3 regions of the Rhizobium sp. PEPV16 genome follow, and region 2 is predicted to be linked to each of the others. Evidence: riboswitches for the same ligand, from Rfam matches in the RefSeq annotation. Region 2 holds a riboswitch; each other region holds the start of a gene.
The links. Region 2 has a riboswitch for cobalamin ahead of bluB (5,6-dimethylbenzimidazole synthase). Riboswitches for the same ligand answer to the same signal wherever they lie in the genome.

Region 1: another riboswitch for cobalamin. It lies ahead of nrdH (glutaredoxin-like protein NrdH); the one in region 2 lies ahead of bluB (5,6-dimethylbenzimidazole synthase).
Region 3: another riboswitch for cobalamin. It lies ahead of cobU (bifunctional adenosylcobinamide kinase/adenosylcobinamide-phosphate guanylyltransferase); the one in region 2 lies ahead of bluB (5,6-dimethylbenzimidazole synthase).

The regions. Positions count from the first base shown of each region.
Region 1 is NZ_VSZV01000196.1:2,405-8,532, forward strand. Features, by position in the region: gene FY112_RS05320 (heavy metal translocating P-type ATPase) at 1-1,193, shown strand, start outside; cobalamin riboswitch at 1,358-1,582, shown strand; gene nrdH (glutaredoxin-like protein NrdH) at 1,858-2,079, shown strand; gene nrdI (class Ib ribonucleoside-diphosphate reductase assembly flavoprotein NrdI) at 2,089-2,493, shown strand; gene nrdE (class 1b ribonucleoside-diphosphate reductase subunit alpha) at 2,472-4,676, shown strand; gene nrdF (class 1b ribonucleoside-diphosphate reductase subunit beta) at 4,851-5,825, shown strand; gene FY112_RS05345 (adenylate/guanylate cyclase domain-containing protein) at 5,930-6,128, shown strand, end outside.
Region 2 is NZ_VSZV01000182.1:3,694-9,821, forward strand. Features, by position in the region: gene FY112_RS04540 (3-deoxy-7-phosphoheptulonate synthase) at 1-490, opposite strand, end outside; gene FY112_RS04545 (hypothetical protein) at 872-1,453, opposite strand; gene FY112_RS04550 (methyl-accepting chemotaxis protein) at 1,514-3,388, opposite strand; cobalamin riboswitch at 3,755-3,943, shown strand; gene bluB (5,6-dimethylbenzimidazole synthase) at 3,986-4,672, shown strand; gene FY112_RS04560 (SDR family NAD(P)-dependent oxidoreductase) at 4,874-5,620, shown strand; gene FY112_RS04565 (DUF2865 domain-containing protein) at 5,738-6,128, opposite strand, start outside.
Region 3 is NZ_VSZV01000160.1:1,822-7,949, forward strand. Features, by position in the region: gene FY112_RS03380 (adenylate/guanylate cyclase domain-containing protein) at 310-1,356, shown strand; gene FY112_RS03385 (chloride channel protein) at 1,378-3,168, opposite strand; cobalamin riboswitch at 3,428-3,824, shown strand; gene cobU (bifunctional adenosylcobinamide kinase/adenosylcobinamide-phosphate guanylyltransferase) at 4,201-4,710, shown strand; gene cobW (cobalamin biosynthesis protein CobW) at 4,715-5,764, shown strand; partial or broken gene FY112_RS03405 (cobaltochelatase subunit CobN) at 5,769-6,128, shown strand, end outside.

The DNA of each region.
Region 1 (6,128 bases), on a different contig from region 2:
CGACCGAGCGCTTCATCGATCGGTTCTCGCGCTATTACACGCCCGGCGTGGTCGTGGTCGCAACGCTTGTCGCGGTCGTTCCGCCGCTGCTGTTCACAGGGCCATGGGGCGAATGGGTCTATAAGGGCCTTGCCATCCTTTTGATCGGCTGCCCCTGCGCGCTCGTCATTTCGACGCCGGCGGCGATCGCCGCTTCGCTTTCGGCAGGTGCGCGGCGCGGCCTCTTGATGAAGGGCGGCGCTGTACTTGAAACGCTCGGCAAGGTGACGATGGTCGCGTTCGACAAAACAGGCACGCTGACGGAAGGCAAGCCTCAGGTGACCGACATCATTTCCTTTGACCTGAGCGAGGCGCAGGTGCTGTCGCGCGCGGCGGTGCTGGAGCAGGGTTCTAGCCATCCGCTGGCGCTGGCGATCCTCAACCGCGCCAAAGCGGATGGCGTTCCCGTGCCGCCGGCCTTCGAGCTGGAAGCGCTGCCGGGCAAGGGTGTCAGTGGCAAAGTCGGCGGCGAGACGCTGGACCTGCTGTCGCCGCCTGCTGCCCGTGAGCGCGGGGCGCTCAGTGCTGAACGGGATGCACGCATCGCTGCGCTGAACGACGAGGGCAAGAGCGTGTCGGTGCTGCTCGTCAACGGTGTTGCGGCCGGCCTGATCGCCATGCGCGACGAGCCGCGCGAGGATGCCGAGGCCGGGCTCGCTGCCCTCAAATCGGCGGGCGTCAAGGCGATGATGTTGACGGGCGACAACAAGCGGACGGCAGCAGCCGTTGCCGGCATGCTCGGCATCGACTGGCGCGGCGAGATGATGCCGGAGGACAAGCAGCGGGTCGTCGGCGAATTGAAGCGCCAGGGCTTCGTCGTTGCCAAGGTCGGCGACGGCATCAACGATGCTCCGGCACTGGCCGCGGCCGATATCGGCATCGCCATGGGCGGCGGCACCGATGTGGCGCTGGAGACGGCGGATGCCGCCGTGCTGCACGGACGCGTCGGCGACGTGGCGCGGATGATCGAACTTTCCAAACGCACGATGCGCAACATCCTGCAGAATATCACCATCGCACTCGGGCTGAAGGCGGTCTTTCTGGTGACGACGATTATCGGGATCACCGGGCTCTGGCCGGCGATCCTCGCCGATACCGGCGCCACCGTGCTGGTGACGATCAACGCGCTGCAGTTGCTTCGAATAAAAATATGAATGTTGTTTCGGGAGCCGGCTTCTGCCGGCTCTTTTCTGATGGGTTCTCCACAGCGCTTTTCCGTTAACGCTTCATTATCCACATCATACGCAGTCACGTGAAATTCACTGCCGCCACTGCTGCGCCGCCACAACAACTTGTTGACGTCATCAGCGATTCGCGTACCATATCTAGTGTTCGAGGTTCCGTCGATTCGTGAGGATCGGCGGCTAAGACGGGAATTCGGTGCGCTTCGCCATCATGGCGCGGCAATGCCGGAGCTGCCCCCGCAACTGTAAGCGGCGAGCAACTGTCCGATTTCAGGTCACTGGAGCATGATGCTCCGGGAAGGCTGGGCAGGCGCTTTGACCCGTGAGCCAGGAGACCTGCCTCGAACGAAACGTCCACGGGCGGGGTGTCCGGAAGGTCGCGTTGCATGGCTGCGGGGAATCTCCGCATCGCGTTTCGCAGGCCCGAACCTCCGCCCTCGAAACCTTCGCATTGAGCCACTTCGGGGTGAAGTCATGTCAGTATCTCAGTTCAGGCCACCACCCGCGTCAAGGAGAGGGCGGATCACGCCCAGCGGCTGAACGAGCCGCATCGCTGCAAAATACAGAGTGTTTTCGACGGATATCGAGAGATTTCCGACCGATGTCCTGCGTCCCAATCGTTACGAGGAATATTATGACCATCACCGTCTACAGCAAGCCTGCCTGCGTCCAATGCACTGCCACCTATCGCGCCCTCGACCGCCTGGGAGTCGACTATGACATCGTCGATATCTCGCAGGATGCCAAAGCGCTCGATCGCGTCCGCAGCCTCGGCTATATGCAGGCGCCTGTCGTCATCGCTGGCGAGCAGCATTGGGCCGGTTTCCGCCCCGACATGATCAGCGCACTTTCCTGAGGAAAGGCGATGGGTCTGATCGTCTATTATTCCAGCCGATCCGAGAACACCCATCGGTTCGTCGCCAAGCTCGGACTGCGCGCGGCGCGCATTCCGTCAGGTGGCGCAGACGCGTTCCATATCCGCGAACCCTTCGTGCTGATCGTGCCGACTTATAGCGGCGACGGCGGCAAGGGTGCCGTTCCCAAGCAGGTGATCCGTTTCCTCAACGATGCGGAAAACCGAGGACACATCCGCGGCGTGATTGCCGCGGGCAACAGCAATTTCGGCGAGACATACGGGCTCGTCGGCGACGTCATCTCGCAGAAATGCCAGGTGCCTTACCTCTACCGGTTCGAGCTGCTGGGCACAGAAGATGACATCGCCAACGTCAAACACGGAATGGAACGGTTTTGGACACGGGAACACCTCTGACGCGGGATGCGGGCGCAAAACCGCATAACACCTTTGCTCATCCCGCCGGCGAACGCCCTCTGAAAGCGGCGGAAACGCTCGACTACCACGCGCTGAACGCGATGCTGAACCTCTACGACGATGAGGGGCGGATCCAGCTCGACAAGGATCGAATGGCTGCCAAGCAATATTTTCTGCAGCATGTGAACCAGAACACGGTGTTCTTTCACAATCTCCGGGAAAAGCTCGATTACCTCGTCACCGAGGGCTATTACGAGCAGGAGGTTCTCGACCAGTATTCCTTCAATTTCGTGCGGGATCTGTTCGACCAGGCCTATGCCAAGAAGTTCCGTTTCCCGACCTTCCTCGGCGCCTTCAAATACTACACCAGCTATACGCTGAAGACCTTCGACGGAAAGCGCTATCTCGAGCGCTATGAGGACCGCATCTGCATGGTGGCGCTGGCGCTTGCGCGCGGCGACGAGGCCCTTGCCCGCGACGTGGTCGATGAGATCATTTCCGGCCGCTTCCAGCCGGCGACGCCGACGTTCCTCAATGCCGGCAAGAAGCAGCGCGGCGAACTGGTTTCCTGCTTCCTGCTGCGCGTCGAGGACAATATGGAATCGATCGGCCGGTCGATCAATTCGGCGCTGCAATTGTCGAAGCGCGGTGGCGGCGTGGCGCTGTCGCTGACGAATATCCGCGAGGCGGGCGCGCCGATCAAGCATATCGAGAACCAGTCCTCGGGCATCATTCCCGTCATGAAGCTGCTCGAAGACAGTTTTTCCTATGCCAATCAGCTCGGTGCGCGACAAGGCGCGGGTGCGGTCTATCTCAATGCCCACCATCCCGACATCATGCGCTTCCTCGACACCAAGCGCGAGAATGCCGACGAGAAGATCCGCATCAAGACGCTGTCGCTCGGTGTCGTCGTGCCTGATATCACCTTCGAGCTCGCGAGGAACAACGAGGACATGTACCTGTTCTCGCCCTATGACGTGGAGCGCGTCTATGGCGTGCCGTTCACTGAGATTTCGGTGACGGAAAAGTACCGCGAGATGGCTGATGACGCCCGCATCTCAAAGAAGAAGATCAAGGCGCGCGAATTCTTCCAGGTGCTTGCCGAAATCCAGTTCGAGAGCGGCTATCCCTACATCATGTTCGAGGACACGGTGAACCGGGCGAACCCGATCGCCGGGCGCATCTCGATGAGCAATCTCTGCTCGGAGATTCTGCAGGTCAGCGAGGCCAGCGAATATCATGACGACCTTTCCTACAAACATCTCGGCAAGGATATTTCCTGCAATCTCGGCTCGTTGAATATCGCGGCGGCAATGGATTCGGCGGATTTCGGTAAGACGATCGAGACCTCGATCCGGGCGCTGACGGCTGTTTCCGACATGAGCCACATCTCCTCGGTTCCTTCCATCGAGAAGGGCAATGACGAGAGCCATGCGATCGGCCTCGGCCAGATGAACCTGCACGGTTACCTCGCCCGCGAACGCATCTTCTACGGCTCCGAGGAAGGCGTGGATTTCACCAATATCTACTTCTACACGGTGACCTATCACGCGATCCGCGCCTCGAACCTTTTGGCGGTCGAACGCGGCACAAGCTTCAAGGGCTTCGAGGACTCGAAATATGCCTCCGGCGAATATTTCGACAAATATACCGAGCAGCTCTGGGAGCCGGCGACGGAGACGGTGAGGGCGCTGTTCGAGACGTCAGGCATTCACATTCCGACGCAGGAAGATTGGGCCGCGCTGAAGAAGGCGGTGATGGCCTCCGGCCTCTATAACCGGAACCTGCAAGCGGTGCCGCCGACGGGCTCGATTTCCTATATCAACCACTCGACCTCCTCGATCCATCCGATCGTCTCGAAGATCGAGATCCGCAAGGAAGGCAAGATCGGCCGCGTCTACTATCCGGCGCCGTTCATGACCAACGACAATCTCGACTATTATCAGGATGCCTACGAGATCGGGCCGGAGAAGATAATCGACACCTACGCGGCGGCGACCCAGCATGTCGACCAAGGCCTGTCGCTGACCTTGTTCTTCCGCGACACTGCAACGACGCGCGACATCAACAAGGCGCAGATCCATGCCTGGAAGAAGGGCATCAAGACGATCTACTACATCCGCCTTCGCCAGATGGCGCTGTCCGGCACCGAGGTGCAGGGCTGCGTGTCTTGTACGCTGTGAGTTGATTTCGACCGCGAGCCTTTGAGCAAATGGCCCCCTCATCCTCCTGCCGGCACCTTCTCCCCGAGGGGAGAAGACATCTGCGGCAGGCGCGACATCCCCTCTCCCCTCGGGGAGAGGGTAGGGTGAGGTGGCTCCGAGCGCCATCAAATCTATTGGAAGGAGATAATCACCATGAACATCGCCGTAAAGCCGGTCAGCCGCGTGCGCGCCATCAACTGGAACCGCATCGAGGACGAGAAGGATCTCGAAGTCTGGAACCGGCTCACCGGCAATTTCTGGCTGCCGGAAAAGGTGCCGCTTTCGAACGACATTCCCTCCTGGGCCACGCTAACGGCGGCCGAGCAGCAGTTGACCATCCGCGTCTTCACCGGGTTGACGCTGCTCGATACGATCCAGAACGGTGTCGGTTCCATCCGGCTGATGGAGGATGCGGCGACGCCGCATGAGGAGGCGGTGCTTTCCAACGTCTCCTTCATGGAGGCCGTGCATGCGCGCTCCTATTCCTCGATCTTCTCGACCCTGTGCTCGACGCCCGATGTCGACGATGCCTATCGCTGGTCGGAGGAGAACGAATTCCTGCAGCGGAAATCGACGCTGATCATGGAGCAGTATCGCTCCGGCGATCCGTTGAAAAAGAAGGTCGCGAGCGTTTTTCTCGAAAGCTTCCTGTTCTATTCCGGCTTCTACCTGCCGATGTACTGGTCAAGCCGCGCCAAGCTCACCAACACGGCCGACATGATCCGGCTGATCATCCGCGACGAGGCGGTGCACGGCTATTATATCGGCTACAAGTTCCAGCGCGGACTGGAGCGGCTTGGCGACGAGCGGAAGCAGGAGATCAAGGATTTCGCTTTCGAATTGCTGCTCGAACTCTACGACAACGAGGCGAAATATACCGAAGCGCTCTATGACGGCGTCGGGCTGACCGAGGACGTCAAGAAATTCCTGCACTACAATGCCAATAAGGCGCTGATGAACCTCGGCTATGAGGCACTTTTCCCGGCCGAGGCCTGCAAGGTCAATCCGGCGATCCTGTCGGCGCTTTCGCCGAATGCCGATGAGAACCACGACTTCTTCTCCGGCTCCGGTTCCTCCTATGTGATCGGCAAGGCTGTCGCGACCGAGGACGAGGACTGGGATTTCTGAGGCTTGATCGCTGTCTGCCTCTTATCATTTGCTCTCTCATCGCCCACATTCAGCGGAAACTAAATTTGGTCCTCGCCGATGATGTGGCGTAGCGGGAGTTTTTGATGCAATCCTTTTCGAACAAGGCCGATATTGCGGACGAAGGCGTGTGGCCGATCCGCAGAAGACGGATTCTCGACTGGCTGGTTAACGAGACGCGCGGTGAGCGGTTCATCGACAATATCCTGGTGGACATGTGCGAGAAGCTGCTGGCGGCAGGGGTGCCGGTGGCGCGGGCGACATTGCATTTCAGGACGAACCATC
Region 2 (6,128 bases):
CGCCGATCGCGCCCCAACTGACGAGATCGGCAATATATTGCGGCGTGATGGTGTCGAGGAATTCGACGCCGGCCGGAAGACCCATGGCATTGATATCGAGCAGCAGGCGTCTCGCAATCCTCAGCCCCTCCTCGATACGGTAGCTGCCGTCGAGATGCGGATCGTTTATCAGGCCCTTCCAGCCGACGGTCGTGCGGGGTTTTTCGAAATAGACGCGCATGACGATCTCGAGATCGCCGGCGAAGCGACGCCGCTGCTCTTCCAGCCGCGCGGCGTACTCCCGGGCGGCGACAGGGTCGTGGATGGAGCAGGGGCCGATGACGACGATCAGGCGATCGTCCTCGCCCTGGAGAATCTTGTGGATCGCATCACGATTGCTGGTCACGGTCTCGGTGACAGTAGGATTGCGGTGGATTTCCGCAATGATATCGGCGGGTTTGGTCAGCGGGGTGATCTCGACGATACGCAGATCATCAATGGTATCAGACACGGTATGGCTCCTGTTTGGTCATACCCGCACGGAACAAAAAAGCCGCCAGGTAGACTAGCGGCTGTTCGGGTTGTCGTCGCGTCGAATTCAGTTACGCATGGACCCGTATCCGCTGGGAGCAGCGGTACCAATAAAATCCCGAGGCGTAGGTTGACGTGATCGACATGAGGCGTGTGTAGCGCCAAGATCAGGCATTGTCACGTAGAATTTGCTGCCTGAAAAGCTGATGCTCTTGCGGGGCACCATACCCCCTGTGGAGGGCACGTCGCACTCGATCTCGCTCATGCGACGTCTTGCAAGTCTTTGTTTATCCATATCGCCCGAACCGTGCATGCTCCGGGCGATATGCGTTTTCATTGCTTTCGAATGTCGTTCCCGAGTTCAGAGAGCGTCGACGTTCACACCGACGGTGATGGCGCCGATCGGCGTTCCCTTGTCGTCGGATATCGTCACACTTGCCTGCGACTGCAGTGTCTGGGTCGACTCATCCTTTTCGATCTCATCGACGAAGACGGCTTCCTTGCCGGCGCCAAAAGACTTCTGGAACTTGCCCTCGTCGCCCTGCCAATAATCCGATGTTGTGTCGCTTTGACCGACATTCAGCCCCTTTGCATCCATGACGAAGATTTCCGTGATCTTGCCGCCGGAAGCTTCCTTCTTTCCCTGAAGGAATTTCGACAGTGCATTGTTGAGCACGCCGTCGATCATCGAGTGGTCGGAGCCATCGACTTCGGCACGCCACTTATTGTCGAGGGCGTCAACATCACCCGCGCTGAGATTGGCGTTGGCAGCGTTCTGCGCCTTGACAGCCTCGATGATGGCAGGGTCGTTGAGCCAGGGCTTGACGTCGCTCGTCACGTAGTCGGAGATCGGGGCAAGCTTGGCATCCTGCGCCATGGATACGCCCACGGGCACGGCAAATGCAGCGCAGGCCAAAAGAAATGCGGGCACGATTTTCTTCATAAGTGTTTCCTTCCTGATTATAGGTTGCTGAGAACTACGGCTTATCGGATGCAGACGACGTCAGAACTCCTCCCAGGCACCGGGAGCAGCGGCAACGGCGGCATTGCCTACATGTCGCTGCGTGAAGACTCTGGGCTCGGGACGCGGTTGGCGGGCAGCTTGAACGGGTTTGGGCTGGCTGGCGGTAGATGCGCCGACGACGAACCTGCCGGCCGAGTCCTGCAGAAGGCGTCCCTGCTGCAGCAGTTCCTGGCAGGCCGCGTTGGTTTCCTCGACCATTGCCGCGTTCTGCTGCGTCGCCTGATCCATCTGGTTGATCGCACCGTTGATTTCCTGCAGGCCCGTCGCCTGTTCGCGATAGGACTGGACGATGGAAGCGATACTGTCGCTGATGCGGTTGATCTGCTCCTCGATCTTCAGCAAGGCGTCGCCGGTTTCGTTCACCAGCCCGACGCCCGCGGCAACTTCCTGGCCGGATACGTTGATAAGGTTCTTGATTTCCTTTGCCGCATTTGCCGACCGCTGGGCGAGTTCACGCACCTCCTGAGCGACAACCGCAAAACCCTTGCCGGCCTCGCCGGCACGCGCGGCTTCGACGCCGGCATTCAGCGCCAGCAGGTTCGTCTGAAACGCGATTTCATCGATGACGCCGATGATGCGGCCGATCTGGCTAGACGAGGTCTGAATACGGTCCATCGCGCCGATTGCATCGCGCACCACCGTCGCTGAGACATGGGCGCTCCGCTTTGTCTCCTCGACCAGCTTGCCGGCATTTTCGGCGCGCTGCGACGAAGTTCTGACCGTGGTGGTCACCTCATCCAGTGCTGCGGCGGTCTGTTCCAATGCTGCTGCCTGTTGCTCGGTCCGCCTGGCGAGTTGATCTGCGGAGGAGGCCAGCTCGCTTGACCCACCTTCGACCGCCACGGACGCGGTCTTGATCTCTGTCAGCGCGGCCGCGACCGCTTCGACCATGTTGTTGAAATCCTGCCGCAATTTATCGAATTCGGGGCCGAGATCGGCCAGGTGTATCGAGAAGTCGCCGGCGGCAAGCTTTTCCAATGCATTTGCGAGAGCGGTCATGACCAGCCGTTGGGTTTTGCTGGCCTCTTCCGTGAACAACGTGTTGCGCGCCCGTTCGGCGTCGAGCGAGGCGCTCTGCTCGGCAGCGGCCTGCTCTCTTTCGACCTTCGCAATTGCCTCGTGGCGGAAGACTTCCAACGCGCGTGCCAGAAAACCGATCTCGTCGCCATTTTCCTTATAGGCGACGGGAGAGGCCAGATCGCCTTTCTGCAATGCGCTGATTCTCTCACTGAGGATCCTGATGGGCCGGCCAACAAGGCTGCGCATGGCGAGAAGGAAGGCGACGACGGCCAAGGCGGTGATCAGCGACTGCGTGAGCAGCGAAACGAGAACCTTCTGCCTGACTTCAGCAGCGATTTTTTCGACGGACCAGTTCGTGACGATATAGCCGGTGGCTTTTCCTGATTTGTCGAGCGGGAGCGGCGCTATGATCGTGACCACGCCGGCGGATATCCCGCCGTCATCGATCGTCGTTTTTTCCGGCTTTGCACTGAGGCTCTTGGCCAGATCGGCCGGTGCGGGCAAACCGTTGATGCCATCGCGTGTCCATGTGTCGACGGCGGCAGGTTCCGCGTTGAATGCGGCAAATTGCACGAGATCGAGCGAAGGGTCGTCGCGGTAGAGCGAATAAGCTTCACGGACGGCATTCGCCTTACCCCACTTGACGCCGCCGGCGGCCAGAGAGGCAAACTGCTCCGCATCCTTTGACCAGTTGGCCTTGGCGCCATCGATCAATGCCCGGGTTTCGTACATCCAGGTATAGGTGGCGAAGGCGGAAATGCCGCAGAGGTTGACGGCAACGATAATCGCCGCCAGCTTGGCGGTCAGAGGCATCGTTTTCAAAAATTGGAACATTCCGCGGCAGCCTAGAATTGCGGCTCAGTCGGAGATGTTCCCGACCGGCGTCTCAATACGGGCATCCACGCTGACGGTCACATCACGAGCCCTCATGCCCATGTCCGGATAGCAACCCAAAACGCGCAAACGCAGTGTGTATTTGATATGTGAATAAATCATAAAGTAGAATGGGATGCCGGAGCACACGCGTGTTATTTCGCTATTGCGCCCGCTGGAGATCTGCCTCGCCCCGCTGGGGAGAAGAGGTGTGTCGCGCGTCCGTGTTCCCTACGCCCCGGCCGAAGAAAAGAGACAGATGGCACCGCTTGGCGCGCGGCTGGAATCAACTATCTGGTTCGCGGCTTGCCGCCGCGCCGGTTTGCTGAAATAGATGCGCCGTCAGGTGCCCGCCGGTAAGGCGGGAGAATCGGGAATCCGGTGCAAGACCGGAACGTGCCCAACGCTGTAAGGCCGACGTTTGCCGCTTCATCACGCCACTGGCTTCTTGCCGGGAAGGCTGCGGCAGACGGATGACGCCAAGTCAGAAAACCGGCCTGACAAAGATAGACCGATCCGCGCGGACGGCGGGGCGGTTGCGTTGTTGGGGATTTGACGATGCGACCCTTTGATGAGGATGCCCTTTCGGCGGCGTCCGGTTTTTCCTTGGCCGAACGCGAGGCCGTCTATCACGCGATCATGACGCGGCGCGACGTTCGCAGCCAGTTTCGACCCGATCCTTTGCCTGACGATGTTGTGCAGCGGCTGCTGACGGCCGCTCACCACGCACCCTCCGTCGGCTTCATGCAGCCGTGGAATTTCATTCTGGTGAAAAGTGCCGCTGTGCGGGCGCGCGTTCGGGATGCCTTCGCGAGCGCCAACGAGGAGGCGGCGCTGATGTTCGAGGGCGAACGGCGGCAAGCCTACCGCTCGCTCAAGCTCGAAGGCATCGTTGAGGCGCCGCTCGGCATATGCGTGACCTGCGATCCCACCCGCAGCGGCAGCGTCGTGCTAGGGCGCACGCACAATTCCAGGATGGATAGCTATTCCACAGTCTGCGCCATCCAAAATCTCTGGCTTGCGGCGCGGGCGGAAGGTGTCGGCATCGGCTGGGTCAGCATTTTTCGCGAAGGCGATCTGAAGAGCATTCTCGGCATACCCGAGCATATCGAGGTGGTCGCCTGGCTTTGTGCCGGTTTCGTCGATCGGCTCTATGACGAGCCGGAACTCTCCGTCAAAGGCTGGCGGCAGCGGCTGCCGCTCGAGGAACTCGTCTTTCATGATGGATGGGGACTGAACACCTAGGGTGGTGGTCGAGCGTGGCCTCAATCGCACAGTCACACCATTGACAGTCAAGGTGAGCAAACCGATGTCGGGGTATCGCCGACGCCGGGCGAGGGCGAGGTATCTTTATTCCGGGCTTTTATATCGATACGCTGAAGGCGAATCCCGGAAATTCCAAATGATATTCGGCTATCGGCGGATCGATCGGAGGATAACGGCCCAATGAACATGATCGACTTGAAGGAACGCATCATCGTGATCACAGGCGGTGCGCGCGGCATCGGCTACGCGATCGCAGAGCGCGTCATCCAGTCTGGTGGCAAGGTGGCCATCTGGGACCTGAACGAAAACATGGCGAAGGACAGCGCTTCCGCTCTCGGCTCCGGCACGGTCGCTTTCGGTGTCAACGTTGCAGATCCCCAATCAGTGAAAAACGCGGCGGCGACGACCGAGGAGATTTTTGGCCGTATCGACGGCCTCGTCAATTCCGCGGGGATTACCGGTCCGGTTAAGCCCACGATTGAATATGATGTCATCGAGTGGAAAGATGTTGTCGATGTCTGCCTCACGGGAACCTTCAACTGCTGCCGCCACGTCGTTCCGGTCATGTTAAAGCGCGACTACGGGCGGATCGTGAACATCTCCTCGGTGGCGGGCAAGGAAGGAAATCCGAACATCGCTGCCTATAGCGCAGCGAAAGCCGGTGTGCTGGGCTTCACCAAGTCTCTTGGCAAGGAACTCGCAAAGACGGGGATCGCCGTGAACGCGGTAACGCCGACCACAGCAAAGACACCTATATTGGACGGGCTGACACCGGAATTTATCGAATATATGCGCGTGCGCATTCCGCGCGACCGTTTTGTTGAACTTCATGAGATCGCTTCGATGGTCGTCTGGCTGCTCTCCGAAGAGAACTCCTTCACCACCGCATCGACGTTCGACCTGAGCGGCGGTCGTACGACCTACTGACCATGCTCAAGCGACCCGCATTGACATCCCGCCGCAAGTTCACCTGACGTCGGCTTTATCTCAAGCACCCCGGCACAACGCCGCGATAGCTTCGTCACCGCCGTTTGAGCTGCTCGGTCACCGCTGCTGTTGCGGCTGAGGGCCGGGCGCTGCCGGATTGGCGAGGTCGATCGAACCCTGGTCGCCAGCGAGGAATTGCGGGCCGACCTGACGGACCTTGTTCTGTGTCGGATCGTAGGGTCGCTCGGTCGATGGTTGCGGTGCGATCTGCGCTGCAGCATCCTTTACCGGCGGATTGGTGCGGATGGTGGTGATCGAGCCCTGCTGCGGCGGTTCGCTCAACGCCTGCTTGCCGCGCATCTCCTCGTAATAGGCGGTGAGATTGCAGGCGCAGGAGGACTTTTCTCCGGGCGTGCGGTTCTTGTAGGCGAAGGCGTTCTTCATGGCGCTGTAGGGCGTGCCGGTTGCGACCGAGATCATGTTCGAGGCTTCGGTGCTCGTCACGTCA
Region 3 (6,128 bases), on a different contig from region 2:
GACGGTAACGGCAGGTATCATTCCCGCTTAGCCTGCCTTGTGGTTGTCGTTGCCGGAGACCATGGCTAGAAATATCTGCCTGACTCGCCTATTGGTTGACGTAGCAACGCCCCGGGTTGGTCATCGCCGTCCATTTGCCCGAATTCCGACCATAAACTGCGTCGGTCATTTGGAGGTTCGGAAATTAACAATCATATTCAGTGGCTTATAGAGCATGGAATCACAGCTGAGCATATTGGCGAGCTGATAGCCGGATTGTGCGATCGGCTGATCGCGGATGGCTTTCCGATCTGGCGGGGAAGCATCTCAATGCCGTCTATTCATCCCATGTATGGCGGCGTCTCGGCCAATTTCGTGCGCGGCGGTGCGACCACGATCGAGAATGCCGAGTATGGCAGTGCGGCAGTGCTGAATTTCGAGAAGACCCCGATCTATTTTCTTTTGGGCCGTGGCGAAACGTCAGGTCGATGGAACATCGCCAAGGGTGAGGGTGTCGATGACTACCCACAGCTTGCGGAATTCGCGCATGGCGGCGGCACCGATCATCTGGTCGGCCTGCTGGAGTTTCCGAAGGAGGCTGCGCTGCGCGGGGTCAGTCTGTCTCTTACAAGCGACAGGCCGGGCGGATTTTCTGATGACCAACTGGCGATCGTCGCGAAGCTCTTCCCGGCGCTGGGGCTGGCTTGTTATCGTATCGCGGCAACGAAAACCGCATCGGATATCCTTGCCGTCTATACAGGCGCCAAAACAAGTGCACGCATCCTTGCAGGCGATATTCAGAGGGGAAAGGGAGGGGCGATCAATGCTGCGATCCTGCTTGCGGACCTGAGAAACTTCACGGCGCTGACCGAGGTTTATCAGCCGGGCGAAATCGCCGGGTTTCTGAATGAACATTTCGAGCTGATCGGCTGGCATGTCGAGGAAAATTCGGGCGAGATCCTCAAGTTCATGGGCGATAGCGTGCTGGCGATCTTTCCGACCGATGCTGAAGATCCGCAAAAGGCCTGCATGGCCGCACTGGCTTCCGCAAGGAATATTCTAGAAGCCAACAAGGTGCTGAATGGTAAGCGGAGGAATGATGGAGGTCCTGACATCGGCGTCGATGTCGTGCTGCATCTTGGCGAGGTCTTCTATGGAAATATCGGCGCACGCGGCAGGCTTGATTTCACCGTCATCGGCAGCGCCGTCAACGAGGCTTCGCGGCTCGAAAAACTCTGCGGCGTGCTCGGGCACCATCTGCTGATGTCGGAGAGTTTCGCGGTAACCTCTGCCGTTGCCAGCGAATGTCTCGGCTCTTTCGAATTGCGCGGCGTTTCGAAGCCGGTCAACGTCTTCAAGCTCGCCGGCACCGACTGACGACGGAGTGTTCCGACTTGCTCAGATCTCGCCTGAGACTTCGCGGCGGCGGCGGTCGAGTTCTTCGCTGTAGCGGCGCAGCGTGTAGCTTTCGCTGAGCTGGCCGATCACCTTGCGTTCGATCAGGTTGTTGACGACGGCGAGCGCTTCGCTTTCGCTCTTGTCGAAGATCGCCGCCGCCTGCCTGGCATTCATCTGCGGCTGCAGGAAATCGTTGCGATAGTGGATGAAATCGGCAAGCGTCTTGCCCTCGTCCTGCGCATCGGTCGGATTGGCGTAAATCTCCGGCACCAGCACGAGGCCCGCATATTTGTCGCTCTCCTCGACGAGGATGACGCGCTGGGTCGAGCCGATCGGGAAGGCCTGCTTGAATTCCTCCAGAGAAATGCCCGCCCTTGCCGTCTTGACGTCGGCGCGCATCAGCTTGTCGACCGTCAGATTGCGGATCCAGCCGACATCATGGGCGCTGCGGATGCTTTCGCCGCGCAGGTGGAAGCGCCATGTGGCGAAGGAGTAGCCGAAGGTCGAACGCACGACCAGCGAGGAGGTGATGACGGCAGCGAGCACCAGCGCCGTGATCGGAAAGTCGCCGGTGATTTCGAGCGCCAGGAAGGTCATGGTCAGCGGCCCGCCGATGACGGCGACGGCAAGCGAACTCATGCCGACCACGGCATAGATGACGGGCGTCAGCGTCGCATCGGCGAAATAGGGGCCGCAATAGGCGAAGAGTTTGCCGAGCAGGGCTCCCATGAACAGAGAGGCGAAAAACAGGCCGCCCCTGAAGCCGGAGCCGATCGAGATCGCCGAGGCGAAGGATTTCAAAAGGAAGAGGCCGATCAGCGTCGGGATTGCCACGTCACGGGAAAGGTTGAGATGCAGCGCGCCGTGGCCGGCCGAAAGCACCTGCGGCGAGATCATCGCCAAGAGCCCGACGATGATGCCGCCGAGTGCCGGGCGGAAGGGTGGGGCGATCGAGCTCTTGCGCGCAAGCTCCTCGACAAAAGCGACGCCCTGCATGATCAGGATGCCGACACCGGCGCAGAACGCACCGAGCAGCAGCGCCGGGATATAATCGGCCGGCACGACCGAACCGAAGCTGCCGATATCGATGGTGAAATCGCTGCCGGCGAGCAGCCTTGCGATCAGGGTGGAGACAAGGGCGGAGACGACGACAGGCGTCAGCGAGACGATCGTATAGGTGCCGATGATCAGCTCGAAAGCATAGAAGGCGCCGGTCAGCGGCGCGTTGAAGGCGGCGGCGATGGCGCCCGCCGCGCCGCAGCCAACGAGGGTGCGCAGGTCCGAGCGACGAAGCTGCAGCTTCAGCCCGAATTTCGAGGCGAGGCCGGCGGCAAGCTGGGTATAGCCGGCCTCCAGGCCGACAGAGGCGCCGAAACCGTTGGAGATCAGGTTCTGCACGGCAACGATGATGCTGTCGGTCAGGGACAGGCGGCCGCCATGCAGCGCATTGGCCTCGATCGGGTCGACCATCGGCTTCTTGCGCCGTTTCGCCAGCACGAAAAGCAGCAGGCCGAGCAGGGCGCCGCCGATGACGGGGGCGGTGAGCAGCAGCAGCTTGTTCTCGATCTCGGACGAGCTCAGCCGTTCGCTGTCGGCGATGCCGAAGACCAGCTGGTGCAGCTCGTTGGAGACATAGCTCATGCCGGTGACGGCGAGACCCGAGATGATGCCGACGACGGCGCCCGCCAGCGACAGGCCGACTTCGCTGCGCCGGGTCAGCGCCCTCAGGCGTCCCGGATCGAAGAAAACACGCAGCGCGCGGAAACCGCGCCGATCCAATTTCATAAGCATGGCTAGACAACTAGGCGGGGAGAGGCCCGGTCAAGGGCGGAGATGGTCGCGCAGTCCGCTTGCGACGCAATTGCGGCGAAAAGCCGGCGGTTGGAATAAATTTCGGTGACGTAAGTCTCTGATAAATGACGATATTTAAGGTAGGGTAAGTCGTGTTTGTGTGGCCACGTCACGTGGCCGGCGATCGGGCGGTCGCCAAGGCCGGTTGACTTCATCCCTGCGCTTGCCTAACCATCCCGATAACGGATGGTCGACTGACCATCCTGACATAACGGATGGTTCCGGATCGGTGTTGCGCCCTTCCGGATGAAAAGGGAATGTGACGGGGCGGACCCAAGCCGGGCGCCTTCATCACAGCCGACCCCGCGACTGTAGAGCGGTCAGGGTCTTCCATCCGGCACTAAGCCCTTCCGGCCGGCGGCTTGCAATCATGCAAGCGGGCGGGACGGGCGACATGCCGGAAAAGCCACTGGAAATGCATGGTGATCAACCGGGGTCGGACGCCTCTCAATCTACGAATCGTCCACCTTTTCACTGATGCAGCCGGGAAGGCGAGGATGATCCGCTGGCACGATCAGGGCGACCGGTTTCCGGTCCGCTCCGATCGCGGCCGATAACCGCGAGCCAGGAGACCTGCCATGCGTGCCGGGCGAGAAGCCCACACCTGGGCACTATGCCCGTTGCCAGCACGGAGGTTGTCTTGGCTGAACGATTGAATTCGGCGCGGCCTGGTGCGGCGCGCGCGACGCCTCCAAGCAGTGCTGCAAGAGGTGTGCTTTCGGCCGCTTATGTCGAATGCTGGGTCCCTCCCTCTGTCCTGCCGGACATCTCCCCCACAAGGAGGGAGATCGGCAAGCAGCACGACCGTCGTCCTACATCAATTGTTTGGAGAAAAGCTCTCGGCGATTCAATCTCTCCCCTTGTGGGGGAGATGTCCGGCAGGACAGAGGGGGGTGTCACACCCTCAGTAGCCGAGAAAGGTGCACTCGGAACAAGCCACGGCTACGCACTCTCCCTGAGGGGCGTTTGAGCATGACTGCCACCTTCATCCTCGGCGGAGCACGTTCCGGCAAATCCCGGTTCGCCGAAGACCTCGTGACGGCGACCGGCCTCGACCGTCACTATGTCGCGACCGGCCGTGCATGGGACGAGGAGATGCAGGCGCGCATCGCCCAACACAAGGCCGATCGCGGTCCGTCCTGGACGACGCATGAGGAGCCGCTCGATCTTGTCGGCAAGCTCACCGCCATCGACCGCAAGGAGCGCATCGTCCTCATCGACTGCCTGACGCTCTGGGTCACCAATCTGATGATGGAGGAGCGTGAGATGGCGGCGGAATTTGTCGCCCTTGCCGATTTCCTGCCCACCGCGAAAGCGCGGCTCGTTTTCGTTTCCAATGAGGTCGGTCTCGGCATCGTGCCCGACAATCGCATGGCGCGGGATTTTCGCGATCATGCCGGCCGGCTGCACCAATCGATCGCGGCGAAGGCCGCCGAAGTTTATTTCATCGCGGCAGGCCTGCCGCTGAAAATGAAGGGTTAAGTCCATGAACCAGCAGAAGATTCCCGCAACCGTCATCACCGGCTTCCTCGGTGCCGGCAAGACGACGATGATCCGCAACCTGCTCACCAACGCCGGCGGCAGGAAGATTGCCCTGATCATCAACGAGTTCGGCGATCTCGGCGTCGACGGCGACGTGCTGAAGGGCTGCGGTGCGGAGAATTGCACCGAGGACGACATCATCGAGCTGACCAATGGCTGCATATGCTGCACGGTTGCGGACGATTTCATTCCGACGATGACGAAGCTGCTCGAGCGCGAACAGCGGCCCGACCATATCGTCATCGAGACTTCAGGTCTTGCCCTGCCGCAGCCGCTGGTCGCCGCCTTCAACTGGCCCGACATTCGCACCCAGGTGACCGTCGACGGCGTTATTACGGTGGTCGACAGCGCCGCTGTTGCCGCCGGCCGTTTTGCCGACGACCACGATGCCGTCGATGCGCGCCGCGCCGAGGATGAATCGCTCGATCACGAGAGCCCGATCGAGGAGTTGTTCGAGGATCAGCTGACCTGCGCCGATCTCATCGTGCTCAACAAGACCGACCTGATCGACGCTGCCGGCCTCATCAGGGTGCGCGACGAGGTCGCCTCCCGCACGGTGCGCAAGCCCGTGATGATCGAGGCGCGGAACGGCGAGGTGTCGGCCGGCATCCTGCTCGGCCTCGGCATCGGTACGGAGGACGATGTCGCCAATCGCAAGTCGCATCACGAGCTGGAGCATGAGGATGGTGCGCCGCACGACCATGACGAATTCGACAGCTTCGTCGCCGAACTCGGCCCGGTCGCCGATCCCGCCGGCTTCATCGAGTCGCTGAAGACTGTTATTTCAGCCCATGACGTGCTGCGCCTCAAGGGTTTCGTCGATGTCTCCGACAAGCCGATGCGGCTGCAGCTCCAGGCCGTCGGGAGCCGCATCGACCATTATTTCGACCGCGCCTGGACGCCTGGCGAAAAGCGCGCCACCCGCCTTGTCGTCATCGGCCTGCACGAAATGGATCAGGACGCGGTGAGGGCGGCGATCGAAGCGCTGGCGTAACCCGATGCATCTGCTTCTGGCTCAACAGGGAACGATCAGCGACGGCGAGGAGGCAATCGACCTCGGGCAGACGCCGGGCGATATCCTGTTCCTGTCGGCGGCCGACAGCGAGCTTGCCGCGATCGCAGCCGCCCATCGCGAGCGCGGGGCGGGGCCTTCGCTCCGGCTTGCCAGCCTGATGAGCCTCAAGCATCCGATGTCGGTCGATACCTATGTCGAGCGCACCGCGCGGCATGCGAAGCTGATCATCGTCCGCGCGCTCGGCGGCGCCAGCTATTTCCATTATGCGCTGGAGGCGCTGCATGCGGCAGCCGCCCGCGCCGGAGCGCTGATCGCGGTGCTGCCGGGTGACGCCAGGCCGGAT